One region of the Pseudomonas sp. TE12234 genome, then DNA from elsewhere that is predicted to be linked to it. Evidence: predicted binding sites of a transcription regulator. Region 1 holds the regulator's gene; each other region holds the start of a gene.
What was found. Region 1 encodes sigma-54, which starts transcription at its own class of promoters, with help from an activator protein. Its sites were predicted from a motif close to ANTGGCATNNANNTTGCTNT; they were not measured.

Region 1 (6,831 bases):
GGCATGATCACCCGCGACGACATCATTCTGGCCCTGTCGAACTCCGGCTCCACCCATGAAATCATCACCCTGTTGCCACTGATCAAGCGTCTGGGCATCCAGTTGATCAGCATGACCGGCAACCCGAACTCGCCGCTGGCCAAGGCCGCCGAGGTCAACCTGAACGTTCACGTCGAGCACGAAGCCTGCCCGTTGAACCTGGCCCCTACGTCTTCCACCACCGCCGCGCTGGTCATGGGTGACGCCCTGGCCGTCGCACTGCTTGAAGCCCGTGGATTTACCGCCGAAGACTTCGCCTTTTCCCACCCGGGCGGCGCACTGGGCCGACGCCTGCTACTGAAGGTGGACAATGTCATGCACGCCGGACAGGATTTGCCGCAGGTCCAGCGTGGAACCCTGCTCAAGGACGCGCTTATGGAGATGACCCGCAAGGGCCTGGGCATGACCGTCATTCTCGAAGCCGATGGCAAACTGGCCGGAATCTTCACCGACGGTGATTTGCGTCGCACGCTCGACCGCAGTATCGACATCCACAGCGCCACGATTGATCAGGTCATGACCGCCCACGGCAAGACCGCCCGCGCGGAGATGCTCGCCGCCGAGGCCCTGAAAATCATGGAAGACCATAAAATCAACGCACTGGTCGTGGTCGACAGCGAAGACCGACCGGTTGGCGCCTTGAACATGCACGATTTGCTGCGTGCGGGAGTAATGTAATGAGCACGGACCTGCTGCAACGCGGCCAACAGATCAAACTGGCCGTATTCGATGTCGATGGCGTCCTGACCGACGGCCGCCTGTATTTCCTCGAAGACGGTAGTGAATTCAAGACCTTCAACACCCTCGACGGCCAGGGCATCAAGATGCTGATGGCGGCCGGTGTGCAGACCGCGATCATCAGCGGTCGCAAGACCCCGGTAGTAGAGCGACGAGCAAAAAACCTCGGCATCGGGCACCTCTATCAGGGGCGCGAAGACAAACTGGTGGTGCTCGACGAGCTTCTGGGCCAACTCAACCTAAGCTATGAACAGGTTGCCTATCTTGGCGACGACCTGCCCGACCTGCCGGTGATTCGGCGCGTCGGCCTGGGCATGGCCGTGGCCAATGCCGCAAGCTTTGTGCGCGAACACGCTCATGGCGTGACCCAGGCCCGCGGCGGCGAAGGTGCCGCCCGAGAATTCTGCGAATTGATCCTGCGCGCCCAGGGCCGCCTCGATGCGGCAAACGCCGCGTACCTGTGAGCCAAACATGTCGTTGAAAAAAATTCGCAACATCCTGGTGTTTGGCTGCATCGCCGCGATTTTTGCCGCGGTCGGCTACTGGAACATCAGCCCGGAACGCTTCCTCGACAAGCAAGTGGCACCCGTCGACGAAAGCCAAATCGACTATTACGCTACCAACGCCCACAGCGTGCAGTTCCTGCCCGATGGCAGGCTTCAATACGAAATGACGTCTGACAAAGTCGAGCACCTGAAAGCAACCGACGTGACGTTGCTGACCAACCCTGACCTGAACATGTTCCGCGGCACCGAGTTCCCGTGGCACGTCCAGAGCGAAAAGGGTGAAGTCAACCCGGACGGCACGCAGGTTGAACTGATCGATTCGGTACGCATCACGCGTTTCGACGAAAAAAACCGCAGAACGCTGATCACCACCACCCGCATGACGGTGTTCCCGCAGCAGCAATATGCGCAGACCGAGCAACCCGTTAGAATCGACGGCGCTGGCGGCGTATCGACTGGTACCGGAATGAAAGCGTATTTGAAAGAAAGCAGGATACACCTGCTTTCGAACGTAAGAGGACAGTATGAGGCTCGTTAAAACCCTCCCTATTTTGCTCAGTCTGGGCGCAGCACTGGGAAGCGTGAGCGCCTGGGCTCTGCCGAACGATCAAGAGCAGCCTATCCGCATTCAAGCCGACGACGCCCAACTGGACGACAAGAATGGCGTTGCCACCTATAAAGGCGATGTGATCATCACCCAGGGCTCGATGATCGTTAAGGGCAACACCGTAACCATCACCCGCACCCCGACTGGCGACATCGATGTCGTGACTTCGGTGGGCAACCTCGCCTACTTCGAACAGCTGCAAACCCAAGGCGACACCAAGCCCGTCCAGGGCTGGGGTGTGACCATCCAGTACCACGCCTCGCAAAACCGCGTGGTGCTGATCGATCGCGCCAAAGTCATCGACAAGGACAACAACACCACCCAGGGCGAGAAAATCGTCTACGACACCGTCAAGAAGCTTGCGAGCGCTGGCCGTGCAACAGGCAACAAGGTCACCGAAGCGCGTCCGCGCATCGACATGGTGATCCAGCCGAAGAAGAAAACCGACGAGCAAAAGGCCCAGTAATGGCAACTCTGAAAGCTCAGCATCTGGCCAAGAGCTACAAGAGCCGCCAGGTCGTGCGTGATGTCAGCCTGTCCATCGACAGCGGTCAGATCGTCGGCCTGCTGGGCCCTAACGGCGCCGGCAAGACCACCTGCTTCTACATGATCGTAGGCCTGGTACAGGCCGATCAGGGTCGCGTACTGATCGACGATCTGGACGTCAGCCACCAGCCCATGCACGGCCGCGCGAAGGCCGGTATCGGCTATCTGCCGCAAGAAGCGTCGATCTTCCGCAAACTGTCGGTCGCCGACAACATCATGGCCATCCTCGAGACCCGCAAGGAACTCGACAAGGCCGGTCGTCGCAAGGAACTGGAAAGCCTGCTCCAGGAGTTCCACATCAGCCACATCCGTGACAGCCTCGGCATGAGCCTGTCCGGTGGCGAACGCCGCCGTGTGGAGATCGCCCGTGCCCTGGCGACCAACCCGAAATTCATCCTGCTCGACGAACCCTTCGCCGGCGTGGATCCGATTTCGGTGGGCGACATCAAGCAGATCATTCATCACCTCAAGGCCAAGGGCATTGGCGTGCTGATCACCGACCACAATGTCCGCGAAACCCTGGACATCTGCGAAACCGCCTACATCGTCAACGATGGCCAACTGATCGCCGAGGGCGACGCTGAAACCATCCTGGCCAACGACCTGGTCAAGGAAGTGTATCTGGGCCATGAGTTCCGCCTGTAAGCACTGAGGTGTCTGGCTAGTCGACGGGCGCTTGTCTCGATAAAAAATCAACATTTTTTTATTGTTACAGCGCTCTAGGCAAACACTTCAGTTTCGGGCATATAATTTGCTTATGTTTGGCGCTCCGGCGCCCTGTAGTGGATGGCGCATGTGCGCCGGCGAATAAGGTGTTAAGCCCCTGCCATGAAACCATCGCTAGTCTTGAGAATGGGCCAGCAGCTGACGATGACACCGCAGCTGCAACAGGCCATCCGCCTGCTCCAATTGTCGACCCTGGACCTGCAACAGGAAATCCAGGAGGCCCTGGAGTCCAATCCGATGCTCGAACGCCAGGAAGACGGCGACGACTTCGATAACACCGACCCCCTGGCCGACAACGTCGAACAGAAGCCCAACCCCGACATTCAGGAACCCTCCTACCAGGAAAGCGCACCGACGGTTGATAACCTCGAGGAAGGCGACTGGAACGAGCGCATTCCCAATGAACTGCCCGTCGACACCGCCTGGGAAGACGTCTACCAGACCAGTGCCAGCAGCCTGCCGAGCAACGATGACGACGAGTGGGATTTCACCACCCGCACATCGGCCGGCGAAAGCCTGCAAAGCCACCTGTTGTGGCAATTGAACCTGGCGCCAATGTCCGACACCGATCGCCTGATCGCCGTGACCCTGATTGATTGCATCAACAATCAGGGCTATCTGGACGAGACGCTCGAGGAAATCCTCGAAGCCTTCGATCCGGAACTGGACATCGAACTGGACGAAATCGAAGCTGTTCTGCACCGCATCCAGCAATTCGAACCCGCCGGTATTGGTGCCCGCAACCTGGGCGAATGCCTGCTGCTGCAATTACGTCAGTTGCCGGCCAAAACCCCTTGGCTGAACGAAGCCAAGCGCCTGGTCACCGATTTCATCGACCTGCTCGGCAGCCGCGATTACAGTCAACTGATGCGCCGCATGAAGCTCAAGGAAGACGAACTGCGCCAGGTGATCGAACTGGTTCAGAGCCTTAACCCACGCCCAGGCTCGCAGATCGAGTCCACTGAAGCCGAATACGTCGTTCCCGACGTGATCGTGCGCAAGGACAACGAACGCTGGCTGGTGGAGCTCAATCAGGAGTCGGTTCCACGTCTTCGGGTCAACGCCCAGTACGCCGGTTTCGTGCGTCGCGCCGACACCAGCGCCGACAACACCTTCATGCGCAATCAGTTGCAGGAAGCCCGCTGGTTCATCAAAAGCCTGCAAAGCCGCAACGAAACCCTGATGAAAGTAGCCACCCAGATCGTCGAGCATCAACGCGGCTTCCTGGAGTACGGCGACGAAGCCATGAAGCCGCTGGTTCTGCATGACATCGCCGAGGCGGTCGGCATGCACGAATCGACGATTTCACGCGTGACCACACAGAAATTCATGCATACCCCTCGGGGCATATATGAACTGAAATACTTTTTCTCCAGCCATGTCAGCACCTCCGAAGGTGGCGAATGCTCGTCCACGGCGATCCGCGCGATCATCAAAAAACTGGTTGCTGCGGAAAATCAGAAAAAGCCGTTGAGTGACAGCAAGATCGCTGGTTTACTGGAGGCACAAGGCATTCAGGTGGCTCGCCGCACCGTCGCCAAGTACCGCGAATCCCTGGGGATCGCGCCTTCGAGCGAACGCAAGCGGTTGATGTAGAGCCACGCCACAGCGTTCCAGTGGTAGATCATCTGATCTACCGCTTTATGCACTGGCAACGAAGGAGAAGCTGTATGCAAGTCAACATCAGTGGACACCAACTGGAAGTGACCGAACCTCTTCGCACCTACATCGGCGAAAAACTCGAACGATTAGAGAGGCATTTCGACAAGATCACCAACGTTCAGGTCACGATGACCGTCGAAAAGTTGAAGCAGAAAATCGAAGCCACGCTGCATATTCCCGGCAATGAAGTGGTCGCCAACGCGGAACATACCGACATGTACGCGGCGATCGACGCACTGACCGACAAGCTGGACAAACAACTCAAAAAGCATAAGGAAAAGACCCAGAGCCTCCTTCAGGGCGCTACGGGTCGTTAACACTCCCAACCCATGATCCGACTTGAAAGCATCCTGACCCCCGGCCGTTCCCTGGTGAACGTGCCGGGCGGCAGTAAAAAGAAAGCCCTCGAGCAAATTGCCAACCTGATCGCCCGGGAAGTGCCGGATCTGGAGATGCAAGATGTCTTCGAGGCTTTGATTGCCCGCGAAAAACTCGGCTCGACCGGTTTTGGCAACGGTATCGCCATTCCCCACTGTCGCCTGAAGGGTTGTACCTCGCCCATCAGCGCTTTGATGCACCTTGACGCCCCCATAGATTTCGACGCCATCGATGGCGCACCGGTTGACCTGTTGTTCGTTCTGTTGGTCCCGGAAGCTGCTACCGATGCGCACCTGGAGCTTTTGCGCCAGATCGCCAGCATGCTCGACCGCAAGGAAGTGCGCGAAAAACTGCGCAGTGCCCCGAGCAATGAAGCCTTGTATCAGGTTGTCCTGAACGAGCAAAACGGTCAGTAATCATGCGTTTGATCATCGTCAGCGGCCGTTCCGGCTCGGGTAAAAGTACCGCCCTCGATGTGCTTGAGGACAACGGCTACTACTGCATCGACAACCTGCCTGCCGGGTTGCTGCCGGAACTTGCCGAACGCTCGTTGATTCACACCGAGCTGGTACAGCCACTCGTTGCTGTCTCCATCGATGCACGCAACCTGCCGAGCCACCTGTCGCGGTTTCCCGAGCTGCTGGAAGAAGTCCGCAGCCGGCATATCCAGTGCGATGTGCTGTACCTGGACGCTGATGAAGAAACCCTGCTTAAACGCTTTTCCGAAACCCGTCGCCGTCATCCACTGAGCAGTGCCAATCGCTCGCTGGCCGAGGCGATCAACGATGAAACCAGCTTGCTCGGCCCCATTGCCGACCTCGCCGACCTCAAGGTCAATACCACCAACCTTAACCTGTATCAGTTGCGCGATACGATCAAGCTGCGCCTGCTGAACCAGCCGGAACCCGGTACGGCGTTTCTGGTGGAATCCTTTGGCTTCAAGCGTGGCATGCCGGTGGACGCCGATCTGGTGTTCGACGTGCGCTGCCTGCCCAATCCCTACTGGAAACCCGAGCTTCGGGCGCTGTCCGGGCTTGATCAACCCGTTGCCGAGTACCTTGCTGCCCAGCCGGATGTGGAAGAAATGTTCCAGGATATTTCTACATATCTGCTCAAATGGTTGCCCCGCTTTGCCGCCAGCAACCGCGCCTATGTCACTATTGCCATTGGCTGCACCGGCGGGCACCACCGATCTGTCTACCTGACCGAACGCCTGGGCAAGACGCTGCAACAATCCCTGAAGAACGTCCAGGTTCGCCACCGCGACCTCAGCTAAAGGATTCACACCGCGATGCCTGCTCTGGAAATCGAAATCATCAACAAACTCGGCTTGCATGCCCGTGCTTCTGCAAAATTCGTCGGGGTCGCCGGTGAGTTCAAGGATTGCACGATCAGAGTAGGACGCACTCCGGAATCCACGGTCGACGGCAAAAGCATCATGGCCATGATGATGCTCGCTGCGGGCAAGGGAACCAAAATCTATATCAACACCGAAGGCGAAGACGCGCAAAGGGCACTGGATGCGTTGAAAGACTTGATCAACCGCTATTTCGACGAAGGCGAGTAGACGCCAATCCAGGCTAAAGCTGCTCTGTAGCCCAATAAAAAAGGCGCACCACCAGATCAGGT
Region 2 (6,831 bases), on a different contig from region 1:
GACAGGCGTGGAATGTGAATGCGGATCACATTGAGGCGGTGGAACAAGTCCTCACGGAATTTCCCGGCGTGCACCAGGGTTTCCAGATTCTGGTGTGTTGCGGCGATGATTCGCACATCGACCTTCACCGGCACGTGGCCACCGACGCGATAGAACTCGCCATCGGCCAGTACCCGCAGGAGACGGGTCTGGGTGTCCGCCGGCATATCACCGATCTCGTCGAGGAACAGCGTGCCGCCGTCCGCTTGCTCGAAGCGTCCGCGCCGCAGGTTGGCCGCGCCGGTGAAGGCGCCTTTCTCGTGGCCGAACAGCTCGGATTCCATCAGGTCTTTGGGGATCGCCGCCATGTTCAGCGCAATGAACGGCGACGCCGCGCGCGGGCTGTGCCGATGCAGGGCGTGGGCCACCAGTTCTTTACCGGTTCCCGATTCGCCATTGATCAGCACGGTGATGTTGGAGTGGCTCAAGCGCCCGATGGCGCGAAACACTTCCTGCATCGCCGGCGCTTCGCCAATGATTTCCGGGGTGCGGGTCAGGGTCGGGGCGACTTCGAAACCTTGCTGTTCCTGGGCGTGCTGGTTGGCGCGCTTGACCAGGGACACCGCCTCGTCGACATCGAACGGCTTGGGCAGGTATTCGAATGCACCGCCCTGATAAGACGCGACAGCGCTGTCCAGATCGGAATGCGCCGTCATGATGATCACTGGCAGCCGTGGGTGCTGTTCGCGAATCCGTGCCAGAAGGTCCAGGCCACTGGCGCCCGGCATGCGGATGTCGGAGATGATCACATCCGGCTGCTGGCGAGCCAGGCGGCTCATCACGCCATCGGCGCTGTCGAAGCTTTGCGTGGTCATGCCTTCTTGCTGCAAGGCTTTTTCCAGGACCCAACGGATAGAACGGTCGTCATCGACGATCCACACGGTTTCACTACGGCTCATGTCGATGTGGCTCCTTGTTCCAGTGGCAGAAAGATCGAGAAAGTGGTGTGGCCTGGGTGGCTGTCACACTCGATCAGGCCCTGGTGCTGGCTGATGATGTTCTGGGTGATGGCCAGGCCCAGCCCGGTACCGTCCGGACGGCCGCTGACCATGGGAAAGAAAATGGTTTCCTGTAGTTCCGCAGGAATGCCCGGACCGTTGTCGATGATTTCGATCTTGGTCACCAGGCGATGGCGCACATGGCCGATGGTGAATTGGCGCATGGCGCGGGTGCGCAGGGTGATGCGGCCCAGGCGCAGCTCGTTCTGGCTGCTGATGGCTTGCATCGCATTGCGCACGATGTTCAGCACGGCCTGAATCATTTGTTCGCGGTCGATCAGGACGTCTGGAATGCTTGGGTCGTAGTCGCGCACCAAAGTGATGCAGCCCTGGCTTTCGGCCTCGACCAGATGGCAGACACGTTCCAGCACTTCATGGACGTTGCACATGGCCAGCGACGGCAGCTTGTTGGAGCCGAGCATGCGGTCCACGAGGTTACGCAGGCGGTCGGCTTCTTCAATGATCACGTTGGTGTAGTCGCGCAGACTTTCTTCCGGCAGTTCGCGAGCCAGCAATTGAGCGGCACCGCGAATCCCGCCCAGCGGATTCTTGATTTCGTGGGCGAGGCCACGCACCAGCATTTTGCTGGTTTCCTGTTTCGACAGCTGCGCTTCTTCCTTGGTGATCCGCAGCAAGCGATCACGGGGATGGACTTCGAGCAGCAGCAAGGTATCGCCATTGCTCAGGATCGGCGTGACCGCGTAATCGACCGTCAGGGTCTGGCCGGTGAGGGCGGTGAGCATCGCTTCGCGCTTGGTGAACGGATGCGCCTGCTGCACCGCCTGGCGCAAGGAGTTCAGGGCCTCGGTGGACTCGGTGAACAGCTCGCTGATGAACTGCCCATGGCTGCGCTGGCCACTGATGGCCAGGAGCATTTCCGCGGCCGGGTTCATGTACTCGAGGCGCAATTCGGCATCGAGCAGGATGGTCGCGGTGGTCAGGTTGTCGAGTAGCAAGCGGTGTAGTGCGTCACTGATGGTCATTCAGGACCTCTTTTGGCGCATGAATAAAAAGCTGATGCGAGGAAACTGCAAAAACCAAACCAAGGCTCCGAAAAGAAGCGCCGAACCCCTGAAACAGGCGTTTGACGCTCGATTGCGTGGCGTTCTGCCAGCTTTCGCGGGTACTTTCGAACCAAAATGGGTTGGATTTCAACGTGAGTGCAACCATTCGCACCAATATAGTGCGCAAACCTGAACGAGGTTAAAAAGCTTTAGGGGGCGCTTCTCGGTGACGTCTAGTCCGCTGAAGACCCGATAACGGGAGCGTGAGCCGGCAAGCGATCAGCATCAGGCCTTCAACGCTTGTGCACCCGTTGCACGGTGAATGTCACGGTCGGGCTTTGCTGCACGACCTCATCGCCGTCGATCACTTGTACGGCGAGACGATGCTGGCCGCGATCAATGTTCACCAGTTGCAGGACCGGTACGTTGCCTGGTTGGCCGTACGGTTGATCGTCCAGCCATAGTCTGAGCTGATGCGCTCCCTGCAGGCGTGGCTTGATCAGCACGTTGACGGTGAAGGTGCCGTCGTTGGCGCGCAGGGCTTCGGTGGTGGGAAGGCCGGTGATTTTCAGTGCTTCATAAGTGGTGCGAGGTTGTTCGGGGTTGCTGGCTTTGGCGGGCGGTTGTGGTTCTCCCGACAGCTGGCTTTCGGCACGGTTGAGCGGTGGCAGCTCGACCGGATGAGCTTCAACGCCATCAGGTGGCTGGTTGCTGTATCCGGTGTTGCCATCGGCATCGACGTATCTGTAAATCCGAGCCATCACGGGAAAAGCCAACGACAGCAGCAAAAGCATGAAAAACGGCCGCATTCAGACTCCCGGTGGCCAGCGAGGATTACTCCGACAATGGAATACCTTGGCTGCCAGCATAGAACACAATAAGTTCTACCGGCTTGTCACCGGTTATTCCACGATGCGTGATGTTGACCATTTCAGCCAGCGCGTCGCCCTGTTTGAAGTGCTGGATCTGGCCATTGTCCTTGCTCTCGATCGTCAATTCGCCTGCGAGAATGTAAGCCGCGTTGGGGATCGGATGGGTATGCCAGTCGAGTGCGGTGTTGGCCGGTATCTTGAGTTTGAGCAATGACAGTTCAGGCGCGGAATCGGGGTAGCGAATGTAAGGCGTGTTGTCCCAGGAGGTGCTGGTTTGCAGCAGGATTTTACGTTCGACACCGGCCGGAGTTGATGCGGGGCTGCAGCCCTGCAACGCTATGGTCAACGTGGCGATCAGGGGTGTGAACAGGCAGGTCTTCATTCTTCCATCCATTGAGTTCAGCAAGTCGATACAGGCTACGAGCAACTCGAATGGATTGATGCCGGACGATGCTGTGAATGTCCGAGGAGAATGAGAAAACAGTTGTCGGAAACTGCCCACAAAAAAGGCCTTCCGAAGAAGGCCTCTTTTTGTCACGCCGCTTGCGCAGGCGCTACCGGATTAGCAGCTGTAGTACAGCTCGTATTCCAGTGGGTGTACGAAGGTACGAACCTTGATTTCTTCTTCGCTTTTCAGGGCGATGTAAGCGTCGATGAAGTCGTCGCTGAAAACGCCGCCTTTGGTCAGGAACGCACGACCTTTGTCCAGCTCTTCCAGGGCTTCTTTCAGGCTGCCGCAAACTTGTGGGATCTCTTTCGCCTCTTCAGGCGGCAGGTCGTACAGGTTTTTGTCAGCTGCATCGCCAGGGTGGATCTTGTTCTGGATGCCGTCCAGGCCAGCCATCAGCAGTGCGGCGAAAGCCAGGTACGGGTTGGCAGCCGGATCCGGGAAGCGCGCTTCGATACGGCGGGCTTTCGGGCTCGACACGTAAGGAATACGGATCGAAGCGGAACGGTTGCGAGCCGAGTAGGCCAGCATTACTGGAGCTTCGAAACCTGGCACCAGACGCTTGTAGGAGTTGGTGGCCGGGTTGGTGAAGCCGTTCAGGGCCTTACCGTGCTTGATGATGCCGCCGATGAAGTACAGGGCGGTATCGGACAGGCCGGCATAGCCTTCGCCTGCGAAGGTGTTCTTGCCATCTTTCCAGATGGACATGTGTACGTGCATACCCGAGCCGTTGTCGCCGTACAGAGGCTTAGGCATGAAGGTAGCGGTACGGCCGTAGGCATCGGCAACGTTGTGCACGACGTACTTCAGGGTTTGGGTTTCGTCGGCTTTCTTCACCAGGGTGTTGAACTTGACGCCGATTTCGTTCTGGCCGGCAGTTGCCACTTCGTGGTGGTGAACTTCGACGGTCAGGCCCATTTCTTCCAGTGCGTTGCACATGGAGGTACGGATTTCGTGGTCGTGGTCGAACGGTGGAACCGGGAAGTAGCCGCCTTTGACGCCTGGACGGTGGCCCTTGTTGCCGCCTTCGATGTCCTGGTCGGACATCCAGGAACCTTGTTCGGAGTAGATCTTGAACATGGAACCGGAGATGTCGGACTTGAACTTGACCTGGTCGAAGATGAAGAACTCTGGCTCCGGACCGGCGAATACGGTGTCACCGATACCGGTGGCTTTCAGGTGCTCTTCGGCGCGCTTGGCGATCGCACGTGGGTCGCGATCGTAGCCTTGCATGCTCGAAGGTTCGATGATGTCGCAGACCAGGATCAGGGTCGGCTCTTCGGTGAACGGGTCGAGAACGGCGGTGGAATCGTCCGGCATCAGGATCATGTCGGAGGCTTCGATGCCTTTCCAGCCAGAGATGGAAGAACCGTCGAACATCTTGCCGACTTCGAAGAAGTCTTCATCCAGCGCGTCGCGAGCCGGCATGGTCACGTGGTGCTGAGTGCCTTTGGTGTCCGTGAACCGCAGATCAATCCACTTGACGTCATGATCTTTGATGAGTTGAACCGACTTCGACATAGTGTCCTCCGGGTGGCTTAGGGCTGGTAGTGGATGCCCTTAAATGTTTGTGATGCCGGCGCGAATACTCTGCCAAGGCAACCTGCCTCACAAGGGAGCAAATTGCATGCCAGTGCCCCAGCATGGGTTTTTTGCCCCAATTTCACGCTTATAGAGGCGCAGGGCCTATAAAAGCTTGAATTCACGCCCCTTAATGTGGCGTCGAAGTTGCAAAGTGACCTGTTTTGGTGCGCACAAAACCTTCTGCACATTAACTGGTTAAACCTTGAGCAATTTCCGCTATAATCCGCGCCCCCCTTTTTCGGCTGGCCCAGCGCGCGCTGTTTTCATGAAACTAATCGTAAAAGTCTTTCCCGAGATCACCATCAAGAGCCGCCCGGTACGGATGCGTTTCATCCGCCAATTGGCCAAGAACATCCGTGCCGTGCTCCGCGATCTGGACCCGGCCGTGGTGGTGAACGGTGTGTGGGACAACCTCGAGCTGGAAACCCGTGTCAGCGACCCCAGGGTCCTGAAGGAGATGGGCGAGCGCCTGAGCTGCATGCCGGGCATCGCGCACTTCCTGCAGATCGACGAGTACCCGCTGGGCGATTTCGACGACATCGTCGAAAAGTGCAAGCAGCACTACGGTGATGCACTGGCCGGGAAGATCTTCTCGGTGCGTTGCAAGCGCGCCGGCAAGCATCCGTTCAGCTCGATCGACATCGAAAAATATGTCGGCAGCCAGTTGCGCCGTCAGTGCGGTGCCGCCGGGATCGACCTGAAAAAGCCGGAAATCGAAGTCCGCATCGAAGTTCGCGACCAACGGTTGTTCGTGATCCACAGCCAGCACAATGGCATCGGCGGTTATCCGCTGGGCGCACTGGAGCAGACGCTGGTCCTGATGTCCGGCGGTTTCGACTCCACGGTCGCTGCCTACCAGATCATGCGCCGTGGCCTGATGGCCCATTTCTGCTTCTTCAACCTTGGCGGCAGGGCCCATGAACTGGGCGTTATGGAAGTCGCGCATTTCATCTGGAAGAAGTACGGCAGCTCCCAACGCGTGTTATTTGTCAGTGTGCCGTTCGAGGAAGTGCTCGGAGAAATTCTCGGCAAAGTCGATAACAGTCATATGGGCGTAGTATTGAAGCGTATGATGTTGCGCGCTGCGTCCCGAATCGCCGATCGCCTGCACATTGATGCGCTGGTCACCGGTGAGGCGATTTCCCAGGTTTCGAGCCAGACACTGCCGAACCTGTCCGTGATCGACTGCGTGACCGACAAGCTGGTGCTGCGCCCGCTGATCGCCAGCCACAAGCAGGACATCATCGACCTGGCCAACGAAATCGGCACCGCCGACTTCGCCCGGCACATGCCGGAGTACTGCGGGGTCATTTCGGTGAACCCCAAGACGGCGGCCAAGCGTCATCGCGTGGAGCACGAAGAGAAAGAATTCGACATGGCGGTCCTTGAGCGTGCGCTCGAGAACGCCAAGCTGGTGCCGATCGATCGCGTGATCGATGAATTGGGCCAGGACATACAGATTGAAGAAGTCAGCGAAGCGCTGGCCGGTCAGATCGTGATCGACATCCGCCACCCGGATGCGGCCGAGGATGACCCGCTGGAACTCGCTGGTATCGAGGTACAAACGATGCCGTTTTATGCTCTGAACGCTCGTTTCAAGGAACTGGACCCTACTCGCCAGTACCTGTTGTATTGCGACAAAGGCGTGATGAGTCGCCTGCATGCCCACCATTTGCTCAGTGAGGGGCATGCCAATGTGCGCGTTTATCGACCGAGCTAAGTGCCCGGGGCTGTTTGCCTGTGGCTTGCGTCACCGGCCCCCCGACGCCGCCGTCAAGCTGTAACGGCTTTCACGGACGCTACTGTTAATCGCTGCCACGACCTGTCAGCACACCGAATCCTCTGATCGAGATACACAAGTGATCGAAAATCTACGCAACATCGCC
Region 3 (6,831 bases), on a different contig from region 1:
CGCTCTGGCTCGCACTCAGACCCGACATCCCGATATTGAGCAAACTCATGGTTCAGACCTTATAAATTCGTTGAAACGCCCGCCGCAGCGTAGTTCTGGTAACTCGTCATCTGCCTGGCTATCTGCGAAATCTTGCTTGCGTAGTCCGGGTCGGTTGCATAACCGGCCTTTTGCAACTCGCGTACAAACTGTTCTGGGTTATCGGCCGACTTCACGACATCTTGATAGCGATTGTTGGTTTGCAACAAAGTCACAAGGTCATGGAAGCTGTCCTTGTAAGAGTCGTAGGAACGGAACTGCGCCGTTTCCTTGACCATCTCGCCATTCCTGAATTCGCTGGTGATGGCCCGCGCCGAATTACCTTTCCAGCTATCGCCCGCCTTGATGCCGAACAGGTTGTGGCTACTGCTGCCATCCTGGGCGCGCATGACCGATTTGCCCCAACCGGTTTCCAGCGCCGCCTGGGCCACCAGGTAACGCGGGTCGACACCGATGCGCGCGGCGGCTTCCTTGGCCATCGGCAACATCGTGTTGACGAATTCGTCGGCGGAGCTGAAGGCTTTTTTCGCCGGTGCGAGAGGAATCTGCGCCATTGCACGACCGTAAATCTGCAGGCCGCCGCTCGATGGTGAATCCGCTTGCGCAGCGAGCCAGTCGCCGTTGTACAACGGGCCGGAGCCGCTGCGCGTGTTCTGTGGCAACTGGATCTTGTTCTGCGCCGTGTTTGCGCTCGCCGCCGTGGTCGTTGCCGAGGGCACCAGCCCCGCCAGCAAGCGATCAGCCAGTTTCGGTGGTAATGCAAGGCGCCGCCGATTGATCATTGCCATGTCATTGAGATGGGTACCCTCGCCCGTCGGCGCGTGCACCGACCGCGAGGCCCACAATGGACGCTGGCCATTGACCCGCGAAAGCGGCCCGCCGAGTGCGACGGTACCGGCAGCCACCGGGGTCTGCACCGCAGCTTTTGCCGCTTCCTGCCTGGCGGCCGATGCGGCTGCCGCCTCACCGGGTGCCATCGGCTTGTTCTTCGACATCTGCCGCATCAGGACGTCCGCCAGACCGATACCACCGCCCTCGCGGGACATGGAAACGGCCAACTGCTGGTCGTACATTTCCTGGTATTGCTTGGCCGCCGGGGTGTTGAGCGGATTGTCCTGACCGAGCGCTTCGGTGGCCGAGCGCATGGACTTGAGCATTTCACCGAGAAACAGCGACTCGAACTCCTGCGCAACCTTGCGCATGTTGCCGTCGCTGTTCTTGTCGCCGACCTTGAGCTGGTTCAGGCGATTGAGGTCCGAATAGGAGCCTGAGTCACTGCTGCTGGCCAAACCACTCTTGCGCATATCCATGAGCGCCGTCCTCAGATCACGATCAGATCGGCTTGCAATGCGCCGGCCTGCTTGAGTGCTTCGAGGATCGCCATCAAGTCACCCGGTGCCGCGCCGACCTGGTTCACCGCCCGCACGATTTCGTCGAGGGTGGTGCCCGGGCCGAACTTGAACATCGGCTTGGCTTCCTGCTGGGCGTTGATCTTAGAGCGAGGCACGACGGCCGTCGTGCCATTGGACAGTGGCCCCGGCTGGCTGACGATCGGGTCTTCGGTGATGGTCACGGTCAGGCTGCCGTGGGTAACGGCGGCCGGGGAAACCTTGACGTTCTGACCGATCACGATGGTGCCGGTACGGGAGTTGATGATGACTTTCGCCACCGCCTGACCCGGATCGACTTCAAGGTTCTCGAGGATCGACAGGTAATCGACGCGCTGGCTGGAGTCCAGTGGCGCACTGACGCGAATCGAACCGCCGTCGATGGCCTGAGCCACACCTGGGCCAAGCATGTCGTTGATCTTGTCGACGACGCGTTTGGCCGTGGTGAAGTCGGAACGGTTGAGGTTCAGGGTCAGGCTATTGCCCTGGTTGAATCCGCTTGGCACCGCCCGCTCTACCGAAGCACCGCCCGGGATGCGACCGGCCGACGGAACGTTGACGGTAATCTTCGAGCCGTCACGCCCCTCGGCATCGAAGCCACCCACCACCAGGTTGCCCTGAGCGACGGCATAGACGTTGCCGTCGATACCCTTGAGCGGCGTCAGCAGCAAGGTACCGCCACGCAGGCTCTTGGAGTTGCCGATGGACGAAACGGTGATGTCGATCTGCTGCCCCGGCTTGGCGAACGCCGGCAGCTCAGCACTGATCGACACCGCAGCGACGTTCTTCAACTGCACGTTGCCCGAGCCCGGCGGCACCTTGATACCGAACTGCGACAACATGTTGTTGAAGGTCTGTAGGGTGAACGGCGTCTGGGTCGTCTGGTCGCCGGTGCCATTGAGCCCGACCACCAGGCCGTAACCGATCAATTGGTTGGAACGCACGCCGGAAATACTGGCGATGTCCTTCAATCGCTCGGCGTGAGCGTTGAAGGCCGCGGACAACAAAACGGCGGCCACCATGAGGTGTTTGAAGTTCAACATGCTCAACTGGAAAGCCACCTAGAAAGGGAACAGCGGGCTGAGGAAGAAACGGTCGAACCAGCCTGGCTGACTCGCATCGGCAAACGAACCGGTGCCCGAGTAGGTGATGCGCGCATCGGCGACACGGGTCGACGAAACGGTGTTGTCGGTGGCGATGTCGTCAGCGCGCACCAGGCCTGCGATCCGCACCAGCTCGTCGCCGGTGTTGAGGGTCATCCACTTCTCGCCTCGCACGGCAATGATGCCGTTGGGCAACACGTCGGCGACGGTCACGGTGATCGAACCGGTCAGGGTGTTGCCCTGTGCCGCCTTGCTGTCACCCTTGGTCGCACGGTCGCCTTCATAGCTGGCGTTCAGACTCAGGTTGCCACTGCCGAACGGGTTGTTGGTATTGGGCGTAGAGCCGAACAGCGACGTCAGACCGATGCCGGTCTTGCTGTTCTTGTCGATCTGCGAGTTGGCGTTCTTGCTGGCCTGGGTCTTCTCGTTCAGGGTGATGGTGATGATGTCACCGATCCGGAACGCCTTGCGGTCGCTGTACAGGTTCTGTTCGAAACCGGCCTGATAGATCGATCCGTTGTTCGCGGCAGCCGGCAGCGGCGTACGCGGCAACACCGGGGCGTAGTAGGGATCATTGGGCTTGGGTGTCGACGGCACGCAGCCCGCGAGCACGGTAACCCCGGTCAATGCCAGAACAGAAACGAAACGATTCATGACCCTTCCTCACGGTGTTGCAGGCGGCCTCATGGCCGCCTCATAGACTTGATTACAGATTCTGCGTTACGAACGAGAGCATCTGGTCGGCGGTGGAGATCACCTTGGAGTTCATCTCGTAGGCACGCTGAGTGGTGATCATGTTGACCATCTCCTCAACCGTGCTGACGTTGGAACCTTCCAGGGTGTTCTGCAGCGTGGTACCGAAACCGTTCAGGCCCGGGGTGCCGATTTGCGGCGCGCCGGAAGCGGCGGTTTCCAGGAACAGGTTGTTGCCGACGGCCTGCAGACCGGTCGGGTTGATGAAGTCGGCGGTTTGCAGGTTGCCGATCACCTGAGCGGCCGGGTTGCCTGGCACGGTGATGGATACCGTGCCGTCGGTGCCGACGGTGAAGCTCTGGGCGTTGTTCGGGATGACGATGGCCGGCTCCAGGGCGAAACCGCTGGCGTTGACGATCTGGCCATTGGCATTGAGATGGAAGGTACCGTCACGGGTGTAGGCCGTGGTGCCGTCCGGCTGCAGGATCTGGAAGAAGCCACGACCGTCGATGGCCATGTCCAGCGGCTGCTCGGTGGTTTGCAGGCTGCCGGCGGTGAAGTTCTTCTGGGTGCCGACGATACGCACACCGGTACCCAGTTGCAGGCCCGACGGCAGTTCGCTGTCCTGGGTCGACTGGGCGCCTGGCTGACGCTTGATCTGATAGAGCAGATCCTGGAATTCGGCACGGTCACGCTTGAAACCCGTGGTCGACACGTTGGCCAGGTTGTTGGAAATGGTGGTCAGGTTGGTGTCCTGGGCGGACAGACCGGTTTTGGCAACCCATAGAGCCGGAAGCATTCGATTCTCCTCGTGCGCCTGTTTTACGGCGCGACGTTCTGATAATTAGCTGATCTGCAAGACCCGAGCCATGGCCTGGTCGTCGTCTTTGGCGGTGTTCATCATCTTGATGTGCAGTTCGAATTGCTTGGACAAGGCCAGTACCGAGGTCATTTCTTCCACGGCGTTGACGTTGCTCGACTCGAGGAACCCGGACACCAGTTTGACGTTGGCATCGGCTTGCGCCGGCTGACCGTCCTTGGTGTGAATCGAACCGTCCAGGCCTTTGGTCATGTTCTTGATGTCGGGGTTGACCAGCTTGATACGGTCGACTTCGGCCATCACGCGCGGGCCTTCGCCCATTGCACGGATACTGATGGTGCCGTCTTCGCCCACTTCGACCTGCTGCTGCGGCGGCACGGCAATCGGCCCGCCATTGCCCATCACCGGCATGCCGTTGCCGGCCCGCAACACGCCCAGGGCGTCAACCACCAGGCTGCCGGTGCGCACGTAGCTTTCACCGCCATCGGGGTTCTGCACTGCCAGCCAGCCGCTGCCTTGCACGGCAACATCGAGGTCGCGACCGGTTTCTACCAGGGCGCCCGGGGAGAAGTCCGTGGCCGGGCGTTCGGACATCGCAAACGCACGCGCCGGAAAGCTGTCACCGAACACCGGCATCGAACGCGCCTGCTCCAGATCTTTCTGGAAGCCGTTGGTGGAGATGTTCGCCAGGTTGTTGGCATGGGCCTTTTGCGCCAGTGCATTCTGGCTGGCGCCGGTCATTGCCACGTAAAGGTACTTGTCCACGCTCTTTCCTCTGCCTGCCGGACGTTTGCCGCCCACTGCTGTACTGCTGAGCGATAAGCAATTTGCAGACCAACTTGTTTTTGACGGCACGAGACCCGGCAAACAAAGGACTTGAGGGATTGAGCTGACGGGGAGGATTTGTATCAAAGACGAAAAACCGGCGGTGTTATGCCGGTGGGAGGCAATGCTTGACCTGTCGGAGCAGCACAGCATCCTGTGGCGAGGGAGCTTGCTCCCTCGCCACAGGATCAGGCGTTGTCCTTGCCAACCTCATAATCACGCAGCTTGTTGGCAATGGTGGTGTGGGATACCCCCAATCGCTTGCCCAACTGCCGACTGCTCGGATGCTCGGCGTACAGCCGCTCCAGCACGGCCTTTTCGAAGCGCCCGACAATTTCATCCAGGCCACCATCGAGGGAAAAATCGCCAAGAGGCTGACGCACGCCGTAATCAGGCAAACGGATGTGTTCAGGCTTGACGGTACCGCCGTCGCACAGGGACACCGCCTGGAACAGCACATTTTCCAGCTGGCGAACGTTGCCCGGCCAATGGTAATGACTGAGTCGCTCCATGACCGTCGGTGCCAGTTTCGGCAGCGGGCAACCGATCTGCCGACTGGCCTGATCGAGGAAGTGCTCCACCAGCGGCGTCAAACCGTCGAGGCATTCGCGCAGCGGCGGGATGTGCAGCGACAACACGTTCAAGCGGTGATAGAGGTCCTGGCGAAATTCCCCGCGGGCGCACAACTCGGACAGGTCGACCTGGGTCGCACAGATCACTCGCACATCGAGATAGACCTCTTCATCACTGCCTACACGACGGAAGCAACCGTCCTGCAGGAAGCGCAGCAATTTCACCTGCAAGCGCGGGCTCATTTCCCCAACGCCATCGAGAAACAGCGTACCGCCCGCCGTCAGTTCCAATAGGCCGAGCTTGCCTTCGGCCCGCGCACCTTCGAAAGCACCAGGGCCGTAGCCGAACAATTCGGTCTCGGCCATGGACTCCGGCAGACCGGCGCAATTGAGCGCCATCAATGGCGACTGACCGCGAGGACTGGCCAGATGACAGGCACGCGCCAGCAATTCCTTACCGGTGCCGGTTTCACCTTCTATCAATAGCGGTGCGTCGAGCGGCGCCATGCGCCGTGCCTCACGCACCACCGCTGCCATGACTTTCGAGCTTTGAAAGATACTGTCGAAGCCACGCAACTCCTGTTTGCGCACGTTATAGATGCGCTCACCCACCCGGTCAGCGCGGTGCAGCGTCAATACCGCACCGGCCATCGCTTCGCTGTCGTCATGCTCCGATTGCAACGGCGCAATATCGGCCAGAAACACGTCGCCCTTGACCTTGACCCGCAGCCCATTGATCCGCGATTTGTTGGCGCGTACCAGTTCCGGCAAATCGAAATCTTCGGCGTAACGCGACAGCGGTATCCCCGGCACTTCATCGACGCGTACACCCAGCAACTGTGCGGCTGCACGGTTGGCCGCGACTATGGAGCCGCCCATGTCGATCGACAGCACCGGAAATTCCAGCGCGCCGAGCAACGCGTTGAGTTCCATGTGCCGGCGCTCGCTGGGCATCAGCCCTACGCGCTTGACGCCGAAAACCCCTGCAATCGCCTCGAACTTCGGACGCAAGGCCTGGAACTGAATGTTGATCAGGTTCGGGCAATGCAGGTAGATCGCGTTGCCATGCTCGCCGCCCACTTCCCCGCGAGCGACGTTGATCCCGTACTCCACCAGTAAGTTGAGAATGTCACGCAGGATGCCAATGCGGTTCTGGCAGTGGACTTTGATACGCATATAAAAGGCCTGGAAAAGCGGTGGATGAAGTCATTGCCGGCGCACCCACCGGGAAATTGCAGCGCCACGGACGGATATTTCTGCCAAGGTCAACAGATAGTCGTCAAGATTATGTGACACCCGGAGCGCTTTTCAAACCGGCAAATCTCAATAGCTGCGCGATGCCGCTCAACACGTAACGAAAACTTTACGTTTTCTGCGAATTTTTCCTGCGC

Region 2: the regulator sigma-54 is predicted to act here: its motif matches at 4,977-4,996, upstream of glnA (type I glutamate--ammonia ligase).
Region 3: the regulator sigma-54 is predicted to act here: its motif matches at 4,863-4,882, upstream of ACVWYU_RS13945 (flagellar basal body rod protein FlgF).

Annotation. Positions count from the first base shown of each region.
Region 1 is NZ_JBSSEP010000006.1:96,145-102,975, forward strand. Features, by position in the region: gene ACVWYU_RS11895 (KpsF/GutQ family sugar-phosphate isomerase) at 1-717, shown strand, start outside; gene ACVWYU_RS11900 (KdsC family phosphatase) at 717-1,241, shown strand; gene lptC (LPS export ABC transporter periplasmic protein LptC) at 1,249-1,821, shown strand; gene lptA (lipopolysaccharide transport periplasmic protein LptA) at 1,808-2,356, shown strand; gene lptB (LPS export ABC transporter ATP-binding protein) at 2,356-3,081, shown strand; gene ACVWYU_RS11920 (RNA polymerase factor sigma-54) at 3,265-4,758, shown strand; gene hpf (ribosome hibernation-promoting factor, HPF/YfiA family) at 4,833-5,141, shown strand; gene ptsN (PTS IIA-like nitrogen regulatory protein PtsN) at 5,154-5,618, shown strand; gene rapZ (RNase adapter RapZ) at 5,621-6,478, shown strand; gene ACVWYU_RS11940 (HPr family phosphocarrier protein) at 6,494-6,769, shown strand.
Region 2 is NZ_JBSSEP010000003.1:151,041-157,871, reverse strand. Features, by position in the region: gene ntrC (nitrogen regulation protein NR(I)) at 1-938, opposite strand, end outside; gene glnL (nitrogen regulation protein NR(II)) at 935-2,020, opposite strand; gene ACVWYU_RS07145 (DUF4124 domain-containing protein) at 2,335-2,850, opposite strand; gene ACVWYU_RS07140 (cupin domain-containing protein) at 2,876-3,295, opposite strand; gene glnA (type I glutamate--ammonia ligase) at 3,476-4,882, opposite strand; gene thiI (tRNA uracil 4-sulfurtransferase ThiI) at 5,211-6,665, shown strand; gene typA (translational GTPase TypA) at 6,805-6,831, shown strand, end outside.
Region 3 is NZ_JBSSEP010000007.1:227,640-234,470, forward strand. Features, by position in the region: gene flgK (flagellar hook-associated protein FlgK) at 1-49, opposite strand, end outside; gene flgJ (flagellar assembly peptidoglycan hydrolase FlgJ) at 60-1,349, opposite strand; gene ACVWYU_RS13930 (flagellar basal body P-ring protein FlgI) at 1,361-2,470, opposite strand; gene flgH (flagellar basal body L-ring protein FlgH) at 2,489-3,184, opposite strand; gene flgG (flagellar basal-body rod protein FlgG) at 3,237-4,022, opposite strand; gene ACVWYU_RS13945 (flagellar basal body rod protein FlgF) at 4,068-4,808, opposite strand; gene ACVWYU_RS13950 (sigma-54-dependent transcriptional regulator) at 5,057-6,616, opposite strand.